Regions from separate parts of the Streptomyces sp. NBC_01261 genome, predicted to be linked through region 1. Evidence: riboswitches for the same ligand, from Rfam matches in the RefSeq annotation. Region 1 holds a riboswitch; each other region holds the start of a gene.
What was found. Region 1 has a riboswitch for S-adenosylmethionine ahead of OG226_RS08165 (amino acid ABC transporter permease). Riboswitches for the same ligand answer to the same signal wherever they lie in the genome.
Positions count from the first base shown of each region.

Region 2: it holds a riboswitch for S-adenosylmethionine, as region 1 does, so the genes downstream of both, OG226_RS47665 (putative leader peptide) here and OG226_RS08165 (amino acid ABC transporter permease) in region 1, are expected to answer to the same signal.
Region 3: it holds a riboswitch for S-adenosylmethionine, as region 1 does, so the genes downstream of both, OG226_RS35220 (aminotransferase class V-fold PLP-dependent enzyme) here and OG226_RS08165 (amino acid ABC transporter permease) in region 1, are expected to answer to the same signal.

Region 1 covers NZ_CP108463.1:1,853,895-1,859,924, reverse strand. The annotation lists gene OG226_RS08180 (alginate lyase family protein) at 1-1,032, shown strand, start outside; gene OG226_RS08175 (putative leader peptide) at 1,173-1,286, shown strand; gene OG226_RS08170 (glutathione S-transferase C-terminal domain-containing protein) at 1,355-2,239, shown strand; SAM riboswitch class IV at 2,317-2,426, shown strand; gene OG226_RS08165 (amino acid ABC transporter permease) at 2,781-3,761, shown strand; gene OG226_RS08160 (amino acid ABC transporter ATP-binding protein) at 3,758-4,555, shown strand; gene OG226_RS08155 (ABC transporter substrate-binding protein) at 4,607-5,635, shown strand; gene OG226_RS08150 (GNAT family N-acetyltransferase) at 5,715-6,030, shown strand, end outside.
Region 2 covers NZ_CP108463.1:10,725,137-10,731,166, reverse strand. The annotation lists gene OG226_RS47675 (MerR family transcriptional regulator) at 44-484, opposite strand; gene OG226_RS47670 (MDR family NADP-dependent oxidoreductase) at 515-1,534, opposite strand; SAM riboswitch class IV at 1,707-1,820, shown strand; gene OG226_RS47665 (putative leader peptide) at 1,854-1,979, shown strand; gene OG226_RS47660 (ABC transporter substrate-binding protein) at 2,217-3,836, shown strand; gene OG226_RS47655 (ABC transporter permease) at 3,840-4,799, shown strand; gene OG226_RS47650 (ABC transporter permease) at 4,796-5,758, shown strand; gene OG226_RS47645 (ABC transporter ATP-binding protein) at 5,740-6,030, shown strand, end outside.
Region 3 covers NZ_CP108463.1:7,894,765-7,900,794, forward strand. The annotation lists gene qcrA (cytochrome bc1 complex Rieske iron-sulfur subunit) at 1-460, shown strand, start outside; gene qcrB (cytochrome bc1 complex cytochrome b subunit) at 457-2,112, shown strand; gene trpD (anthranilate phosphoribosyltransferase) at 2,247-3,311, shown strand; SAM riboswitch class IV at 3,388-3,504, shown strand; gene OG226_RS35220 (aminotransferase class V-fold PLP-dependent enzyme) at 3,670-5,043, shown strand; gene OG226_RS35225 (Lrp/AsnC family transcriptional regulator) at 5,414-5,695, opposite strand; gene OG226_RS35230 (rhomboid family intramembrane serine protease) at 5,692-6,030, opposite strand, start outside.

The sequences.
Region 1 (6,030 bases):
CCCTGGCTGTCCGGCTGGAACAGGCTGACCGCCAACTCCCACTCCCAGTCGACCTGGACGAACCGGGCCACCGCCACGATCATCCGCGGCGGCGACGGCCAGAACTACAGCCTGCTGTACAACGACATCGCCGCCGCCTACCAGAACGCCCTGCGCTGGAAGGTCGGCGGCACCGAGGCGAACGCCGTGTGTGCCGCGAACATCCTCAACGCCTGGTCTTCGACGCTGACTTCGGTCACCGGAAACGCCGACCGGTTCCTCGCGGCCGGACTCTACGGCTGGCAGTTCGCCAACGCCTGCGAACTGATGCGGGACTACAGCGGGTTCCATCTCGCCGCCGCCCAGCAGATGCTGGCCAACGTCTTCTACCCGCTCAACAACAGCTTCCTGACCAACCACAACGACGCCTGCATCACCAACTACTGGGCCAACTGGGACCTGTGCAACATGGCCTCGATCCTGGCCATCGGCATCCTCAACGAGGACTCCGCCAAGTACGACCAGGCCGTCACGTACTTCAAGTCCGGTGCGGGCAACGGCTCCATCGCGCACGCGGTGCCGTATCTGTACACCGACTCGGACGGCTACGCGCTGGGCCAGTGGCAGGAATCCGGCCGCGACCAGGGCCACACCGTCCTGGGCATGGGCCAGATGGGCGCGGTCTGCGAGATGGCCTGGAACCAGGGCGACGACCTCTACTCGTACGACAGCCGTCGCTTCATGAAGGCCGCCCAGTACGTCGCGAAGTACAACAACGGCAGCGACGTGCCCTTCACCACCTACACGTGGGGCACCGGCCAGAACTGCGCCCAGTCGTCCCAGACGGTGGTCTCCTCCGCCTCGCGCGGCCAGATCCGCCCGGTGTGGGCGATGCTCCACTTCCACTACAACCGGCGGATCGGCCTCGACGACCCGTACATCTCGGCCATGTACTACGACCTCGTCGCGCCCGAGGGCGGGGGAGGTGACTACGGCTCCGACAGCGGCGGCTACGACCAGCTCGGCTTCGGCACCCTGATGTACGCGAAGTAGCGGCGCTGACCTACGCGAGGCAGCGACCCGGGATGTCCACGGGTCGGGCATCGGTGCCCGACCCGTGGACGCCCTCTTGACCCCGGGCGACGGCGGATCGACACTCCAGTAGGGAATCCTAGTGAACAGGTAGGGAAACAATGGGGCGCCTTGAGTCGGTCACCACCAGCCGCGGGGACCGTTCGCCTCTTCTGACCTCCCGCCGTCACATCGACCTGCTGCGGGTCTGCAGCGCGCTGAACCCCCCGCGCTGAGCCCCCGTCCTCCGCTCGACGACGCTTCCGCCGCGCGTACGTCCACGCGCCCGTACCAGGGGAGTCCCATGTCCAGCACGCCTCTCGCCGCCATCCCCGCACCCCGTTCCGCCCCCGTGTTCCGGGGCCGGATCGGACGCGACGCGCGCAGCGGGCACTACGCCGTGCCGCGCCGCTACCGCCTGCATCTGTCCACCGCCTGCGCCGACGGCCTGCGCATCGCCGTCACCCACAGCCTGCTCGGCCTCGACGAGAGCTGTCCGGCCGTGTTCCTGTCCGCCGTACCCGACTGTCCCAGCGGTGGACACTCCGCGTTGCGCCCGCTCTACGAGGCGAGCGCGCACCGCTACTCCGGACCGGCCGCCGCGCCGGTGCTCAGCGACGACTGGTCCGGCCGGATCGTCAGCACCCACGCGCCCGACATCATGCGCGACCTCGCCCGGCACTTCGGCGCGGGGGGACCCCAGTTGTACCCGTGCGGCGCCGAGTCGGAGATCGAGGCCGTCGAGCGACTGTGCGCCGAAGGCATCGAGGACGCCGCGCAGCGGGCCGGCGCGGCCGGTGTCGAGCAGGAGGAGCGCGACGCGGCGGTCGCCCGGCTGCTGGAGACCCTGGGTTCGCTGGACCGGTGGCTGGACGGCCGCGAGCACATGATCCGCGACGAACTCACCGCCGCGGACGTCGAGTTGTGGGTGTCACTGGTCCAACTCGACACCGTGCACCGCAACCACCTCGACGCCGCCGCCGTACAGCGCATCGCCGACCACCCCCACCTGTGGGCCTACGCCCGCCGCCTGGCCGCCCACCCGGCCTTCGGCACCCACCTCGACCTCGACGGCATCGCCCGCCGTCACCACGCCCGCTGCCGGGGCTTGGAGGCCGCCGGCGCGGCTGTCCAGATCCTGGACTGGGCCGCCCACGTGGCAGACGAAACGGGAGCTTGCCGCAGCTGAGCGCGTTCTGTGGCGTCCAGTTGGTGGACGGCCATTGACATACGTTCGGACAATTGTCTTAACTTGCGACCTAGAACGGTCATGAGTGTCAGCGACAAGCCCTGGCTTGCTGACCGGCAACCCTCGCACGCGGTGGGGTGCCCCAGGTGACGACCGGACCGGATGACGTTTTCGGTAAGCGCGAGGCCCCTGGGCCACAACAGTGATGGGTGACGGACATGTACGCAGCTCTCCGGACGGCAGTACGCCGCTCCCCGGGCTGCGTACTGCCGTGCGTGAACCCTCTCGTCGCGGACCGTGCCGTCGATCTGCTGCGCGTCAACAGCGCACTGTGTACCGCGTGTACCGCCCCGGGCTTCGCCCGCTGTCGAGGCTGACGACTTCTCCCAGCCCTCGCGTTCCGCGTTCCTGACGAACACCGCCCGCGCGGTGTGCCGTTGTCCGCCCAGCCCCCGGTCCTGTGTGTACCTCACCTCGTGCGTCGCGCCAGCCTCGCCCGGGTGTCGCGACCCGGGGTGTCCGACTTCCGCCGGAGCCCTCCATGACTGAACCCCCGGGCACCACCGTGTCCCTGGCCGCCGCGCCGCCCGCCGACGCCCCGTCAAAACCCCTGACAGCACAGCGAGTTCAGCCGCTGCGCCGGCCCGGCCGGTGGATCGTCACTCTGGTCGTGCTGGTGCTGGTCGCCCAGTTCATCCACGGACTGGTCACCAACTCCTTCTACCAGTGGGACCGCTTCGGCTACTGGTTCCTGCGCCCGACGATCCTCGACGGACTCGTCATCACCCTCGAAGTAGCCGCGCTGAGCGCCGTGTTGGGCCTCCTCGGCGGCATCCTGCTCGCCCTGGCCCGGCTCTCCAAGAGCCCGGTACTGCGCGCGGCGAGCTGGACCTACGTATGGGCCCTGCGCTCGATCCCGCTCATCGTGGTGCTGATCTTCCTCTACAACTTCAGCGCCCTGTACCAGACACTCAGCATCGGCGTCCCCTTCGGCCCCGCCTTCTTCTCCTTCGACGAGTCGAAACTGGCCACCGACATGGCCGTCGCCGTCGTCGGCCTCAGCCTCAACGAGGCGGCCTACGCGGCGGAAGTGGTCCGCGGCGGCATCCTCTCCGTCGACCAGGGTCAGCACGAGGCGGCCTCCGCCCTCGGCCTGCCCAAGGGCTACCAGTTCCGCAGGATCGTCTTCCCGCAGGCGCTGCGCTCCATCACCCCGAACTACGTCAACCAGCTGATCGGCCTGATCAAGAGCACCTCCCTGGTCTTCTACGTCTCGCTGCTCGACCTGTTCGGCTCCGCGCAGACGATGGGCTCCACCTACCCGGGCGACATCGTGCCGCTGCTCCTGGTCGTCACCGTCTGGTACCTGATCCTCACCAGCGTCGTGTCCGTCATCCAGTTCTACGTCGAGCGGCACTACGCCCGGGGCGCCACCCGCTCCCTGCCGCCGACCCCGATCCAGAAACTCCGCACTGGTGTCACCGACCTGCGGGCCCGCATCCGCAGGGAGGCCGCCGTATGAGCACGAACACCGTCGAACCGCTGGCGGACATCACACCCGCCGCCGTAGAGGTGCACGACGTCCACAAGTGGTACGGCGCGCACCGGGTGCTGGACGGCGTCGACCTGACCGTGCGGCCCGGCGAGGTCACCGTGATCCTCGGCCCGTCCGGCTCCGGCAAGTCCACGCTGCTGCGGGTCGTCAACCACCTGGAGAAGCCCGAGATCGGCTACGTCAGTGTCAACGGCGAGCTGATCGGAGTGCGGCAACAGGGCGGCAGGCTGAAGGAGTTGAGCGAGCGGGCCATCCTCGCCCAGCGCAGTCGGATCGGGTTCGTCTTCCAGAACTTCAACCTCTTCCCGCACTTGACCGTCCTGGACAACGTGGCCGCCGCCCCGGTCGCCACCGGCCGGCTCGGCAAGCCCGAAGCCCTGGAACTGGCCCGGGAGTTGCTCGGCCGTGTCGGACTCGCCGAGAAGACCGGTGCCTACCCGAGGCAACTCTCCGGCGGCCAGCAACAGCGCGTGGCCATCGCACGCGCCCTCGCCCTGCGCCCCGGAGTCATCCTCTTCGACGAGCCGACCTCCGCCCTCGACCCCGAACTCGTCGGCGAAGTCCTTTCCGTCATCAAGGACTTGGCGACCAGCGGCACCACCCTCGTCATCGTCACCCACGAGATCGGCTTCGCCCGCGAGGTCGCCGACCGGGTCGTCTTCATCGACGGCGGAAAGATCGTCGAGCAGGGCCCGCCCCACGAGGTCCTCGACAAGCCACAGCACGAACGGACCAGGGACTTCCTCAGCAAGGTCCTCTGAGCACCCTCGCTTCCACCTTCACCAGCCCGAACACCGAGCCTAGGAACAGCCATGTCTACGCCCAGCCTTCGCAGCAGACTCACTCGCGGACTCACCGCGGGAACCGTCCTCGCCTCCCTCGCCGGCGGTCTCGCGGCCTGCGGCGGCGACAGCGACGCGGCCACCACGTCCGGCAGCGCCGCCTCCGGCACGGTCACCGTGGGGGCTCTCTCCAACGGTGCCGCCAAGGAGACGACCCTCAAGGTCGCCGAAGTGAAGTCGATCAGCGCCGAGTTGCCCAAGTCCGTGGCGAAGAGCGGCACGTTGGAGATCGGCGTCGGCTTCCTGCCCGCGGGCTCCCCGCCGCTCGGCTACGTCGGTTCGGACCAGAAGACCCTCACGGGTTCGGAGACCGACATCGCCCGCCTGGTCGCCGCCGTCCTCGGCCTCAAGCCCGAGCTGAAGAACTCCACGTGGGAGAACCTCTTCATCGGCCTCGACAGCGGCAAGGTCGACGTCGCCTTCTCCAACGTCACCGACACCGAGGAGCGCAAGGCGAAGTACGAGTTCGCCTCCTACCGCGAGGACAACCTCGGCTTCGCGGTGAAGGCGAGCAACACCTGGAACTTCGGCGGCAGTTACGAGAACCTCGCCGGCAAGACCGTCGCCGTGGGCGCGGGCACCAACCAGGAGCGGATCCTCCTGGAGTGGAAGAAGAAGCTGGCCGCCGAGAACAAGAAGCCGCTCACCGTCAAGTACTTCCAGGACAACAACAGCACCTACCTCGCGCTGGCCTCCGGGAAGATCGACGCCTACCTCGCCCCGAACCCCTCGGTCGCCTACCAGGTCTCCTCGACCAAGGGCACGGCGAAGGCCGTCCGCAACGCGGGCACCTACTCCGGCGCCGGCTCCTCCCTCCAGGGCCTGATCGCCGCCACCGCGAAGAAGAACAGCGGCCTCGCCAAGCCCCTCGCGGACGCCATCAACTACCTGATCAAGAACGGTCAGTACGCCAAGTGGCTGGCCGCCTGGAACCTCTCCAACGAGGCCGTCGCGAAGTCCGAGGTCAACCCGCCCGGACTGCCGCTCAGCGACTCCTGACCCACCCTCTCGGCCAGGGGACCCCGCCACGTGACGGCGGGGTCCCCACCCGCGCGACCAGTACTGGAGCCGTCACCCGATGTCTTCCACCGCCAGTATCGAAACCACCACGTCCACGTCCCACGTTCTGGACAACCCGGCCTGGGCCGCGCTCACCGGCCCGCACGCCCGCTTCGCCGAACGCGTCGGGCGCGCCGCCCGCTACCCCGTCGACGTGGCCGGCTTCAACGCCATCACCGACAACGACGACCCCCGCGCCTGGGCCGACCTGGCCACCCTCGTCGGCCCCGGCGGCACCGCCGCGGTGCGCGGGGTGAACGAGACCCCGGACGGCTGGGAGATCGTCCGCTCCGGACAGGGTGTCCAACTCGTGGACACCGGGCTGCGGGCCGAGC
Region 2 (6,030 bases), 8.9 Mb from region 1:
CGCCGCAAGCCCGCCTGTGTGCGGACCTTCGGCGGCGGCCGTGTCAGGAACCGGCGGGGGCATCGCTCATGGGGACGTCCAGGCCGATGAGTTGGCCGACCAGGACACCGAACCGTACGTCGAGCCGGTCGGCCAGGCGATCCCGTACCTCCGTCAACCCCCGGATGCGCGCGTCGAGTTCGGCCAGTCGCCGGAAGGCCACCTGAGGGACGACGCACGTCTCCGCGTACGGCCCCGTGTGGGCCGCCGGCACCTCCGGGCGGCCGGGCAGCGCGTCCAGGATGTCGATGAGGAGCCGCACGTCGCCGATGGTGAGGCCGGAGTCCAACAGCTCGCGGACGGCGTGGAGTCGGCGTACGTCCTCCTCCTCGTACTCCCGCTGTCCCGACGCCGTACGCCGAGCCGTGATCAGGCCGCGCTGCTCGTAGTAGCGCAGGGTTCGGGTGGTGACACCCACGGCCGCCGCCGCGTCGCCGATGCGCATTCCGTCCTCCGGAAGTCGGGTGGCCGACGACTACAACTCCACGACCACGCTGCCGATGTGGTGTCCTTCGAGCAGTTCCATCAGGGCCCGGGGTGCCTGGTCGATTCCGGACAGGCGGGTGTGCGGGACGGTGACCGAGCCCTCGCGGAGCCAACGGCCGAAGGTCTCCGGGTATTCCGTCAGCGCGTCCCGGTGGCGCGCGCCGCTGATGCCGCGGAGCTGGATCCCGCGCACGATCAGCGAGTACGTGTCGATCTCGACGGGCGCCGTGTTCTCGCCCGGGATCTGCGCGGAGAGCGCTCCGATCAGCCCCACTCGGGCACCGGGCCGGGCCAGGGCGAGCGCGGCCCGCAGTTGCTCACCGCCGACGTTGTCCACGACCGCGTCGATGCCGTCCGGGGCCGCCTTGCGCAGCTGTTCCTCGATGGGTTCGGCTCCGCGTAGCACGACCGCGTCGTAGCCCAGTGTCCCGACCAGGTAGTCGGCCTTGCGCTGTGAACTGGTGCTGCCGATGACCCGGGCGGCTCCGCGCAGCCGGGCGAACTGCCCGGCCAGGGTGCCGAGTCCGCCCGCCGCGCCGGAGACGAACACCGTGTCCCCCTCGCGTACTTCGGCGCCCCGGACGACGCCGATCCAGGCCGCCGGTCCCTGCGAGAGGTATGCCACGGGGTCCGGCAGAACCGTCAGGTCGACGGGTTGCACCGCGTCGGCGTCCACCACGGCGTACTCGCGGAACCCCGCCCAGTGCGACACCAGATCGCCGGGGCGCGGGGTCCCGCCCTCGGGGGCCGTGACCACCTCCCCGACGGCCGGGGCCGACAGCGGTCCGCCGACCTCGAACGACGGCAGGGGCAGCCCCGCCTGTTCCCCCATCAGCGTGCGCAGTGACGCGGCGACGCCCATCAGGCGGTTGCGGACCAGCAGTTGCCCGGGTCCCGGTTCCGGGACGGGGACCTCCGCCACGGTGAAGTGGCGCGATTCCAGGGCACCTTGGGGACGGGAGGCGAGTCGGACCTCGCGGTGCGTGGCGGGGATGTTCGACGGAGGCATCTACGGGCTCCTGGCGGGTCGTTGACGGCCGCACACCGTGTACGGCGCCCACCGACGTTAAGAGTTGACGCGCACGTCAAGGTCAAGTCGGGCTGGGCCGCCCGGTCGATCTCCCTCGTCGCGCCGGACCCGCCATTGACGTACGACGACGTCGCTCCGTACGATCGCGACCGGCATCGAGTGTCAGCGTCAAGCCCTGGCTTGCTGACCGGCAACCCTCCGACGCGGTGGGGTGCTCCAGGTGAAAGCCCGGCAGGATCACCGACGATCCCTGCAAGCGCGGGGCCCTTGGCCAGGGTCGGAGACGGGGAGGACGGTCGTGCGACACAGCAGTGACCCGAGCGTCTCCGTCGCCTCCCTGACGGCCGCGACCGTCTTCTCCCGGTTCTCCCGCCGCCGCCACATCGACCTGCAGCGCTTCACCAGCTGTCTGTGTCGCGCCTGACCGCCTTGACCACGTCCGTCTGACGTCCGTCGCGGCCCGCAGGCATTTTTCCGCAGCCTCTCGCGGTCCTGTCCGTGTTCACGGACGGCATCCGCACCCGCCGCGCCCCCCTTCCCGCTTGACCCTCCAACTGCACTGCCCGTCAACGGCGTTGAGCCGACCGGAGCGGCGCGCCCGTGTGCGCGGCCGTGATCCGCGGGCACCCCATGCGTAGTGACACGAGTAGGAGCACTCTCCGTGAGAGCACATCCGGACATCCGCCCCGCCCGATGGACGGCACTCACCGCCCTCCTGACCACCAGCATCCTGCTGACCGCCTGCGGATCGGGAGGCGGCGGCTCCGACAGCGGCAGCGGCCAGGCCAAGTCCGGTGGCACCCTGACCTTCGCGGTGGGCTCCGACTCCGGTTGCGTGGACCCGCAGCAGGTGGGCAGCAACGACACCATCTACTCGGTACGGCAGCTCGTCGACTCTCTCACCGACCAGGATCCCAGGACCGGCAAGATCGTGCCGTGGCTGGCGAAGAGCTGGGAGGTCAGCTCGGACGCGACCACGTTCACCTTCCACCTCAGATCGGGTGTCACCTTCAGCGACAGGTCCAAGCTGACCGCGCAGGTGGTCAAGGACAACTTCGACGCGGTGCCGAGACTCGGCGCGCTGGGAACCCTCGCCGAGGGCTATCTGAGCGGCGTCAAGAGCACCACCGTGGTCGACCCGCTCACCGTCAAGGTGACCTTCCAGCAGCCCAACGCCCAGTTCCTGCAGGCGACTTCGACTCACTCGCTGGGCATCGAGTCCTCGGCGAGCGTGCAGAGGACCCCGCAGCAGAAATGCAGCCAGGGAGTGGTGGGGTCCGGGCCCTTCACGCTGAAGAGCTATGTGCAGAACCAGTCGATCACCCTGGCCAGGCGTACGGGTTACGACTGGGGTTCCTCCCTGTGGAGCAAGAAGGGCGAGGCGTATCTGGACAAGCTGGTGTTCAAGGTGGTGCCCGAGGCGGGTGTGCGGGCCGGCGGCCTCCAGTCCGGGCAGGTGGACGCGATCAGCAGCGTCGGCAAGGCCAACGAGGCGGCGCTGAAGGGCGGCCAGGTGGCCCTGGCCCGACGGGCCAATCCCGGTGCGGTGTTCAACCTGGCGCTGAACAACTCCCGGCCGGTCCTCAAGGACATCAAGGTGCGGCAGGCGATCGAGTACGCCGTCAACCGGCAGGAGATCGCCGACACCGTCTTCCCGACCGGCACCCAGCCGGCCACCAGCATCCTCGCGCGCACCACACCGGACTACGAGAACCTGGGCGCCGACCTGTCCTTCGACGCGGCCAAGGCCAAGTCCCTGCTGGACGCGGCCGGTTGGAAGACGGGCAGCGACGGCATCCGTGAGAAGGACGGCAAGAAGCTGAGCCTGACCGTCAAGTGGTTCGCGAACTCGGCCACTAACCAGCCGGCGCTGGAGCTGATCCAGCAGCAACTCAAGGCCGTCGGCGTCGACATCGCACTCAAGGAGCTGCAGATCTCCCAGGTCGCGACGGTGCAGCAGAGCGGTGACTTCGACGGACTGTGGGGCAACCTCACCCGGGCCGACCCCGACATCCTGCGCACCCTGTACTCCACCAAGCTGGCCAACGCCTACCGCCTCCCGGCGGGTCCGCTGGACACGGCGCTCACCCAGCAGGCGGCCACGACGGACGCCGCCAAGCGGAAGGAACTGGCGGGGCAGGCACAGCAGTTGATCGTGCAGAACGCGTACGTCGTACCCGTGGTGGAGCTGCAGACCCAGCTCGGCGTGTCGAAGAAGGTGCACAACCTGGACTTTGACGCCTCCAGCCGGATCCAGCTGCACGACACCTGGATCGGCTAGCGCATGCGCCGCTATGTGATCAAACGCGTCGCGCAGGCGATCGGCGTGCTGTGGGCGGCGTACACGGTGTCGTTCCTGGTGCTGGACTACCTGCCCGGTGACCCGGTCTCCGCGATGGCCGGGGCCGGGGCGGACACCGGGCAGGTCGATCCGGCCCAACTCGCCGCGCTGCGCCACCAGTACGGCTTCGACAAGCCGGTCCTGGTGCAGTACGCCGAGTACCTCGGCAAGGCGGTCCGCGGGGACTTCGGCGACGCGGTCTCCACGGGCCGTCCGGTGACCTCGACGCTGGCCGACGCGCTGCCGCAGACACTCCAGTTGACCGGTGCCGCGCTGCTGCTCGCGGTGGTCCTCGGCGGCGGCCTGGCCGTGCTGGCGACCTACACCTCCCAGCGCTGGCTGCGCCAACTGCTGCTGTCGCTCCCGCCGTTGGGGGTGTCCGTCCCGACGTTCTGGACCGGTCTGCTGCTCGTCGAGATGTTCTCCTTCCGGCTGCACTGGTTCCCCGCCTTCGGCAACGACGGGCTGCGGGGGCTGGTCCTGCCGGCCGTGACCCTGGCGATCCCGACCGGCGCGCAGGTCGCCCAGGTACTCGCCAAGAGCCTCCTCACGGCGCTGGACCAGGCCTATGTGGAGACCGCCCGCGCCAAGGGCGCCGGCCGCTGGCGGGTCCATCTGCGGCACGCCCTGCGCAACGCGTCACTGCCGGCGCTGACGGTCGTGGGGCTGCTGGTCGGGCAGTTGATCGCGGGGTCGGTGGTCGTCGAGACGGTGTTCTCGCGTGACGGCCTCGGCCGGGTGACGGCCGCCGCGGTCACCGCCCAGGACATCCCGCTGGTCCAGGGGGTGGTGGTGTTCGGAGCGCTGATCTTCGTGGTGACGAACCTGGTCGTCGACCTCGTGTATCCGCTGCTGGACCCGCGGATCGTGATGGCCTCGGGCCGGAAGGCGGTACTCGCGTGAGCCAGGAACTGATCGACGAAGCCACCGGCGCCGCACTCGGCCTCCCGGCCCGACCGGCCGAACCGGCAGGCGGCCCCGAACCGAACGGCGGCTCCGGACCGGACGGCGGCTCCGGACCGGGGCGCCGCGTCGACCCGCGGCGCGTCCGGAGGTTCCTGGTGCGCCGCCCGGGTCTGCTGCTGTCGGTCCTGATCGTCGTCCTGGTGGTGCTGGCCTCCTTCTGGCCGGACCTGTTCACCTCGAAGGATCCGCTGACAGGGGTGCCGTCGGAGAACTTCCGCGGCCCCAGCGGCGCGCATTGGTTCGGCACCGACGAACTGGGCCGCGACGTGTTCTCCCGGGTGGTCCACGGCGCCCAACTCTCCCTGAAGGCAACGCTGATCGCGGTCGCGGTCGCCTTCGTGATGGGCAGTCTGATCGGTCTGGTCGCCGGGTTCGTCGGACGCTGGGTCGACGACGTGCTGATGCGCTTCGTCGACGTACTGCTGTCGATCCCGGCCCTGTTCCTGTCCCTCGCCCTGGTCACCGCGCTGGGCTACGGCACGGTGAAGGTGGCGGTCGCGGTCGGGATCGCCAGCGTCGCGAGCTTCGCGCGGGTGACGCGGGCGGAGGTGCTGCGGGTGCGGCAGGCGGTCTTCGTCGAGGCGTCGCGCTCCTGCGGATCCCGCTGGTACTCGGTCCTGGGCCGGCATGTCCTGCCCAACGCGGCGGGCCCGGTGATCGTCCTGGCCACCCTCGACTTCGGCTCCTCGATCCTCGCCGTGTCGGCCCTGAGCTTCCTCGGCTACGGCGCCCCGCCCCCGGCGCCGGAGTGGGGCACGTTGATCTCCGACGGCCGCAACTACCTCGCCAACGCCTGGTGGTTGACGGCGCTGCCCGGACTGGCGATCGCCGCGACCGTGCTGGCCACCAACCGCATCGCACGCGCCCTGGACGGCGAATGGGCGCGGCAGCGATGACCGACCGTGTGACGAACGACCCCGGAACGGGTGAGGACTTGACGACAACACCGAGCACCGGACCGAACGGGCAGGGGGCATTGGAGATACGCGGCCTGTCGGTGTCGTACCGCACCCGCGGCGCCACCGTGCAGGCGGTGCGGGACGTCGACCTCGACGTGCGGCCGGGTGAAGTGACCGCCGTGGTGGGCGAGTCGGGGTCCGGCAAGAGCACCACCGCACATGCGATCACCCGGCTGCTGGCACCGAACGCCTCCATCGACAGCGGCACG
Region 3 (6,030 bases), 6.0 Mb from region 1:
CAAGGGCAAGCTGCTCGTCAACATGAACACGAACCTGCCGCTGCGTCCCTCGGACGTGGCCGTCGGCTCGCTCACCTTCGCCAAGCCCGAGGGCCTGGAGGAGACCGACGAGGAGTTCCAGACCGAGATCGCCAAGGCAGCGCTGATGATCGTCCGGCTCCAGCCGGACAACATCAAGGACAAGCGCGAGCTGGAGTGGGCGCACGAGGGCATCGTGGCCTTCTCGAAGATCTGCACCCACGTGGGCTGCCCGATCTCCCTGTACGAGCAGCAGACGCACCACGTGCTGTGCCCGTGCCACCAGTCCACCTTCGACCTCTCCGACGGTGCCCGAGTGATCTTCGGCCCGGCCGGTCACGCCCTGCCGCAGCTGCGCATCGGCGTGAGCGACGAGGGCTACCTCCAGGCGCTCGGCGACTTCGAGGAGCCCGTCGGTCCTGCATTCTGGGAGCGCGGATGAGCACCAACGAGACGCACACATCGGCCACTGCCGCGGCGGGTGAGCGGCGCGACAAAGCACCGGCCGGCGAGAAGATCGCCGACTGGGCCGACGGACGGCTCGGGATCTACTCCCTCGCCAAGTCCAACATGCGCAAGATCTTCCCCGACCACTGGTCGTTCATGCTGGGTGAGGTCTGCCTCTACAGCTTCATCATCATCATCCTCACGGGTGTGTATCTGACGCTGTTCTTCCACCCGTCGATGAACGAGGTGACGTACCACGGCAGCTATGTCCCGCTCCAGGGGCAGTTGATGTCGGAGGCGTTCAACTCGACCATGCACATCTCCTTCGATGTGCGCGGTGGTCTGCTGATCCGGCAGATCCACCACTGGGCGGCGCTGATCTTCCTCGCCGCCATGTTCGTGCACATGATGCGCGTGTTCTTCACGGGTGCGTTCCGCAAGCCGCGTGAGGTCAACTGGCTGTTCGGCTTCCTGCTGTTCGTCCTGGGCATGTTCACCGGCTTCACCGGTTACTCGCTCCCGGACGACCTGCTCTCCGGCACCGGTGTCCGCTTCATGGAGGGCGCGGTCCTGTCCGTGCCGATCGTCGGCACGTACCTGTCGTTCTTCCTCTTCGGCGGCGAGTTCCCGGGCGGCGACTTCGTGTCCCGCTTCTACTCGATCCACATCCTGCTGCTGCCGGGCATCATGCTCGGCCTGGTGGTCGGCCACCTGATCCTGGTCTTCTACCACAAGCACACGCAGTTCGCGGGCCCCGGAAAGACGAACAACAACGTCGTCGGCATGCCGCTGCTGCCGGTCTACATGGCCAAGGCCGGAGGCTTCTTCTTCCTGGTCTTCGGTGTCATCGCGGCCGTCTCGGCGATCGCCTCGATCAACCCGATCTGGTCCATGGGTCCGTACCGTCCGGACATGGTGTCCACGGGCGCCCAGCCCGACTGGTACATGGGCTTCTCCGAGGGCCTGATCCGGTTCATGCCGGGCTGGGAGATCAACTTCTGGGGTCACACGCTCGTCCTGGGTGTGTTCATCCCGCTGATCATCTTCCCGCTGGTCCTGGTCGCGATCGCGGTCTACCCGTTCATCGAGTCCTGGGTCACCGGCGACAAGCGCGAGCACCACATCCTGGACCGCCCGCGCAACGTCCCGACCCGTACGGCCTTCGGTGTCGCCTGGATGTCGTGGTACTTCGTCCTGCTCGTCGGTGGCGGCAACGACATCTGGGCCACGCACTTCCACCTGTCGATCAACTCGATCACCTGGGCGGTGCGTGTCGGCTTCTTCGTGGTGCCGGTGCTCGTGTTCATCGCCACCAAGCGGGTCTGCCTCGGCCTCCAGCGCCGCGACCGGGACAAGGTGCTGCACGGCCGCGAGTCGGGCGTCATCAAGCGCCTGCCGCACGGTGAGTTCGTCGAGATCCACGAGCCGCTCAGCCAGGACGCGCTGCACACGCTCACCGCGCACGAGCAGTACGAGCCGGCCGCGATCGGTGCGACCGTCGACGACAACGGCGTCGAGCGCAAGGTGAAGGGCTCCCAGAAGCTGCGCGCCAAGCTGAGCGAGGCGTACTACGGCGAGGAGTCCCAGATCCCCAAGCCCACCGTCGAGGAGTACAAGGAGATCACGAGCGGCCACGGCCACCACTGATCGCTGAGGCGTCGCCACGCCACAGTCGAAGGGCCCCGTCCGAACACCGGACGGGGCCCTTCGCCGTGCCCCGCGCTGGATAGGGTGGGGCACGTCTTGTGAAGCAGGTTTCTACGACACCCAGGAGCGGCCGTATGAGCGCTGTGACCCCCGCTGGAGGCGACACCGCGGCGGCCCGTTCCTGGCCCGACGTACTGAGCGCGCTGCTCGCCGGACAGGACCTGAGCACCGCCGACACGGCGTGGGCGATGGACCGCATCATGAGCGGTGAGGCGGCGGACGCCCAGATCGCGGGCTTCCTGGTGGCGCTGCGGGCCAAGGGCGAGACCGTCGAGGAGATCAACGGCCTCGTCGAGACGATGTACGCCCACGCGAAGCCGCTGGACATCCCGGGGCCGGCCGTCGACATCGTCGGTACGGGCGGCGACCGGGCCAAGACGGTCAACATCTCGACGATGTCCGCCATCGTGATCGCGGGCACCGGTGCGAGGGTCGTCAAGCACGGCAACCGGGCCTCGTCCTCGGCGAGCGGTTCCTCCGACGTGCTGGAGCGGCTCGGCATCAACCTGGAGCTGTCGCCCGAGCGGGTCGCGCAGGTGGTGGAGGAGGCCGGGATCACGTTCTGCTTCGCGGCCAAGTTCCACCCCACGATGCGGTTCGCGGGCGCGGTCCGGCGAGACCTGGGAGTGCCGACCGCGTTCAACCTCCTCGGCCCGCTGACCAACCCGGCCAGGGTCACCTCGTCGGCGGTCGGCTGCTTCGACACCCGCATGGCCGGGCTCATCGCGGGCGTACTCGCCGAACGCGGTTCCTCCGCGCTGGTGTTCCGCGGTGACGACGGCCTCGACGAGCTGACGACCACGGCCACCTCCCGGGTGTGGATCGTCCGCGAGGGCAAGGTCACCGAGGAGTCCTTCGACCCGCGGGACGTCGGCCTCGAACTGGTCCCCGTGGAAGCCCTGCGCGGTGCCGACCCCGAGTACAACGCGGACGTCGCCCGCCGTCTCCTGGACGGCGAGACGGGCCCCGTACGCGACGCCGTACTCCTGAACTCGGCGGCGGCCCTGGTGGCGCTGGAGGCCGGGGACGGGCCGCTGGCGGACCGGATCCGGGCCGGGATGGCGAAGGCGGCCGAGTCGATCGACTCGGGGGCGGCCAAGCGCACGCTGGAGCGCTGGGCCGCCGCCAGCAACGCATAGCGGCACGGCGGTCGGTGTCCCGCGATCCGGACACGGGTTGCGGGACACCGATCACCTCGCGTAGGTTTTCCGACCAGGTCATGAGTGACAGTCATGAGGCCCCGGCCGACTGTCCGGCAACCCTCCGTCCGTGGCGGGGTGCCCCGGGTGAAGACCAGGCCGTAGGCAGCGAGGTCTGCGGCAAGCGCGGGCCCCTCGAAAGACACCAGGGGTCCTGGTCATCGAGGGAGCTCTCTGTGAGCAAGCGAATGCGATAGGGCGCGAAGCCCCCACTCCGCACATCCCCCTTTACCTTTCCCTGCGCCGAAGCCATGCCCGCTCGCGCAGTGAATTCGCCTGCCTCTTACGGGAGTTCGCCATGTCTGTCTCCACCGTTGCCGCCGCTCAGACCATTTGCAGTGACATTCCGGAGGCGCTGCCCGTTCTCGGCCGGGATGTCACCGTCCCGCTCGTCACGGGCGGCGAAGTCACCTACGCGGCGCTCGACTACGCGGCCAGCGCCCCCGCCCTCCAGCGCGTCTGGGACGACGTGGCGGCCTACGCCCCGTACTACGGCAGCGTGCACCGCGGCGCCGGCTACCTCTCGCAGCTCTCCACGGACCTGTTCGAGAACGCCCGCAGGACGGTCGAGGAGTTCCTGGACTGCCGCGCCGACGACCAGCTGATCTTCACCCGCTCGACCACGGACTCCCTGAACCTCCTCGCCGCCGCCCTCCCCGCCGACTGTCAGGTCTTCGTCTTCGAGACCGAGCACCACGCGTCCCTGCTCCCCTGGAAGGACGCCCGGGTCACCTACCTCAACGCCCCGCGCACCCCGGCCCAGGCCGTCGAGACCCTGGAGCAGGCCCTCGCCGGCCGGGACCCGTACGGCCCGGCCCTGGTCTGCGTCACCGGCGCCTCGAACGTCACCGGCGAGCTGTGGCCGGTACGGGAGCTGGCGGCCGCGGCTCACGCCCACGGCGCCCGTATCGTCCTGGACGCCGCCCAACTGGCCCCGCACCACCCGGTGTCCGTCCAGGACCTCGACGTCGACTGGATCGCCTTCTCCGGCCACAAGCTCTACGCCCCCTTCGGCTCGGGCGTCCTCGCCGGCCGCGCGGACTGGCTCCAGGCGGCCGACCCCTACCTCGCGGGCGGCGGCGCGAGCCGCAAGGTCACGCGGCGCGAGGACGGGGGAGTGGACGTGGAGTGGCACGACAGCGCGGCCCGCCACGAGGCCGGCTCCCCGAACGTCATCGGCGCCTACTCCATCGCGTCGGCCTGCAAGGCGCTCACGGAGGCGGGCTTCGACACCCTGGTCGCCCGCGAGAGGCACCTGATCGAGAAGGTGCGGTCAGGCCTGGCCGAGGTCCCGGAGGTGCGCGTGCTGTCGTTGTTCGGCGACGACGCCCCGAGGGTGGGCGTGATCTCCTTCGTCGTCGACGGCTGGAACAGCTCCCACTTCGCCGCCGCCCTCTCCGCCGAGTACGGCATCGGAGTCCGCGACGGCCTCTTCTGCGCCCACCCCCTGGTCCGCACCCTGCTGGGCAGCGACCCGCAGACCCAGGGCGAGTGCGGCGCCCCCGAGGCGGCCCCGGGCGAGAAGTCCCTCAACGCGATCCGAGTCAGCTTCGGCGCGGGCACCCCGGACGAGCACGTCGAGCGTTTCGTGACGGCGGTACGGGAGCTGGTGACCGACGGTGCGAAGTGGAACTACCGCACGGAGAACGGCCGTTGTGTCCCCACGGTGTGATCTGAACGGGCTGTAGGGCAGCCCACCCAGGGGCGCGGGGCTGTGTCAATCTGCGGCTCCCCCGCGTGGGCGCGACCACTCGGTCCGATGTGACGGGCGTCAGTGCAACCCCCTAGGGGCGCGGGGCTGTGTCAATCTGCGGCTCCGCCGCGTGGGCGCGACCACTCGGTCCGATGTGACGGGCGTCAGTGCAACCCCCTAGGGGCGCGGGGCTGTGTCGATGTGCGGCTCCGCCGGGTGGGCGCGACCACTCGGTCCGATGTGACGGGCGTCAGTGCAACCCCTTAGGGCGCGGGGAACTGTGCGACCAGCCACACACGGCCGTCAGTCGCAAACGATCCGCGCCCCCCACCCCACTAGGCGCCCAACCTCACGAGTCCAACCCGATGGCGAACGCGGCCTCAAGGTCATGCTGCGAGTACGTCCGGAACGCCACGTGCGTATCCGTCCCCTCGACTCCGGGGATCTTGCTGATCCGCCCAGGAATCACCTCGGCCAGATCCTCGTGCTGCCGCACCCGAACCATCGCGATCAAGTCATACGTACCGGTGACGGAAAAGACCTCGCTCACAGATTCGAGCGCGGCGATCGACTCGGCGATCTCCGGAATCCGGTCCACGCTGGTCTTGATGAGGACGATCGCGGTGATCACGGCTGGTTCTCTCCCTCGGGGACCGTTACTGGGGCGGGCCCAACTCTAGTCGCCCGCCCGTCTCCCACCACCGCCCTTCCAAGTCCGCCCTTCGAGCCCTTCTTCTTCCTGAATCTCACCCACGCGTAACCGAAGCCCAGCGTGAAGCCCACGAGGTGGGCGAGGTACGCCACCCCGGGCCCCTGCGCCGCCTGCCCCGCCGCCAGCCACTGGAGGGCCGCCCAGAACGGCAGCACGACCCACGCGGGGAAGCGCAGCGGCAGGAAGAAGAGGAAGGGGAGGAGACTCGTCACGCGGGCCCGGGGGAACAAGTACAGGAACGCCCCGAGGACCGC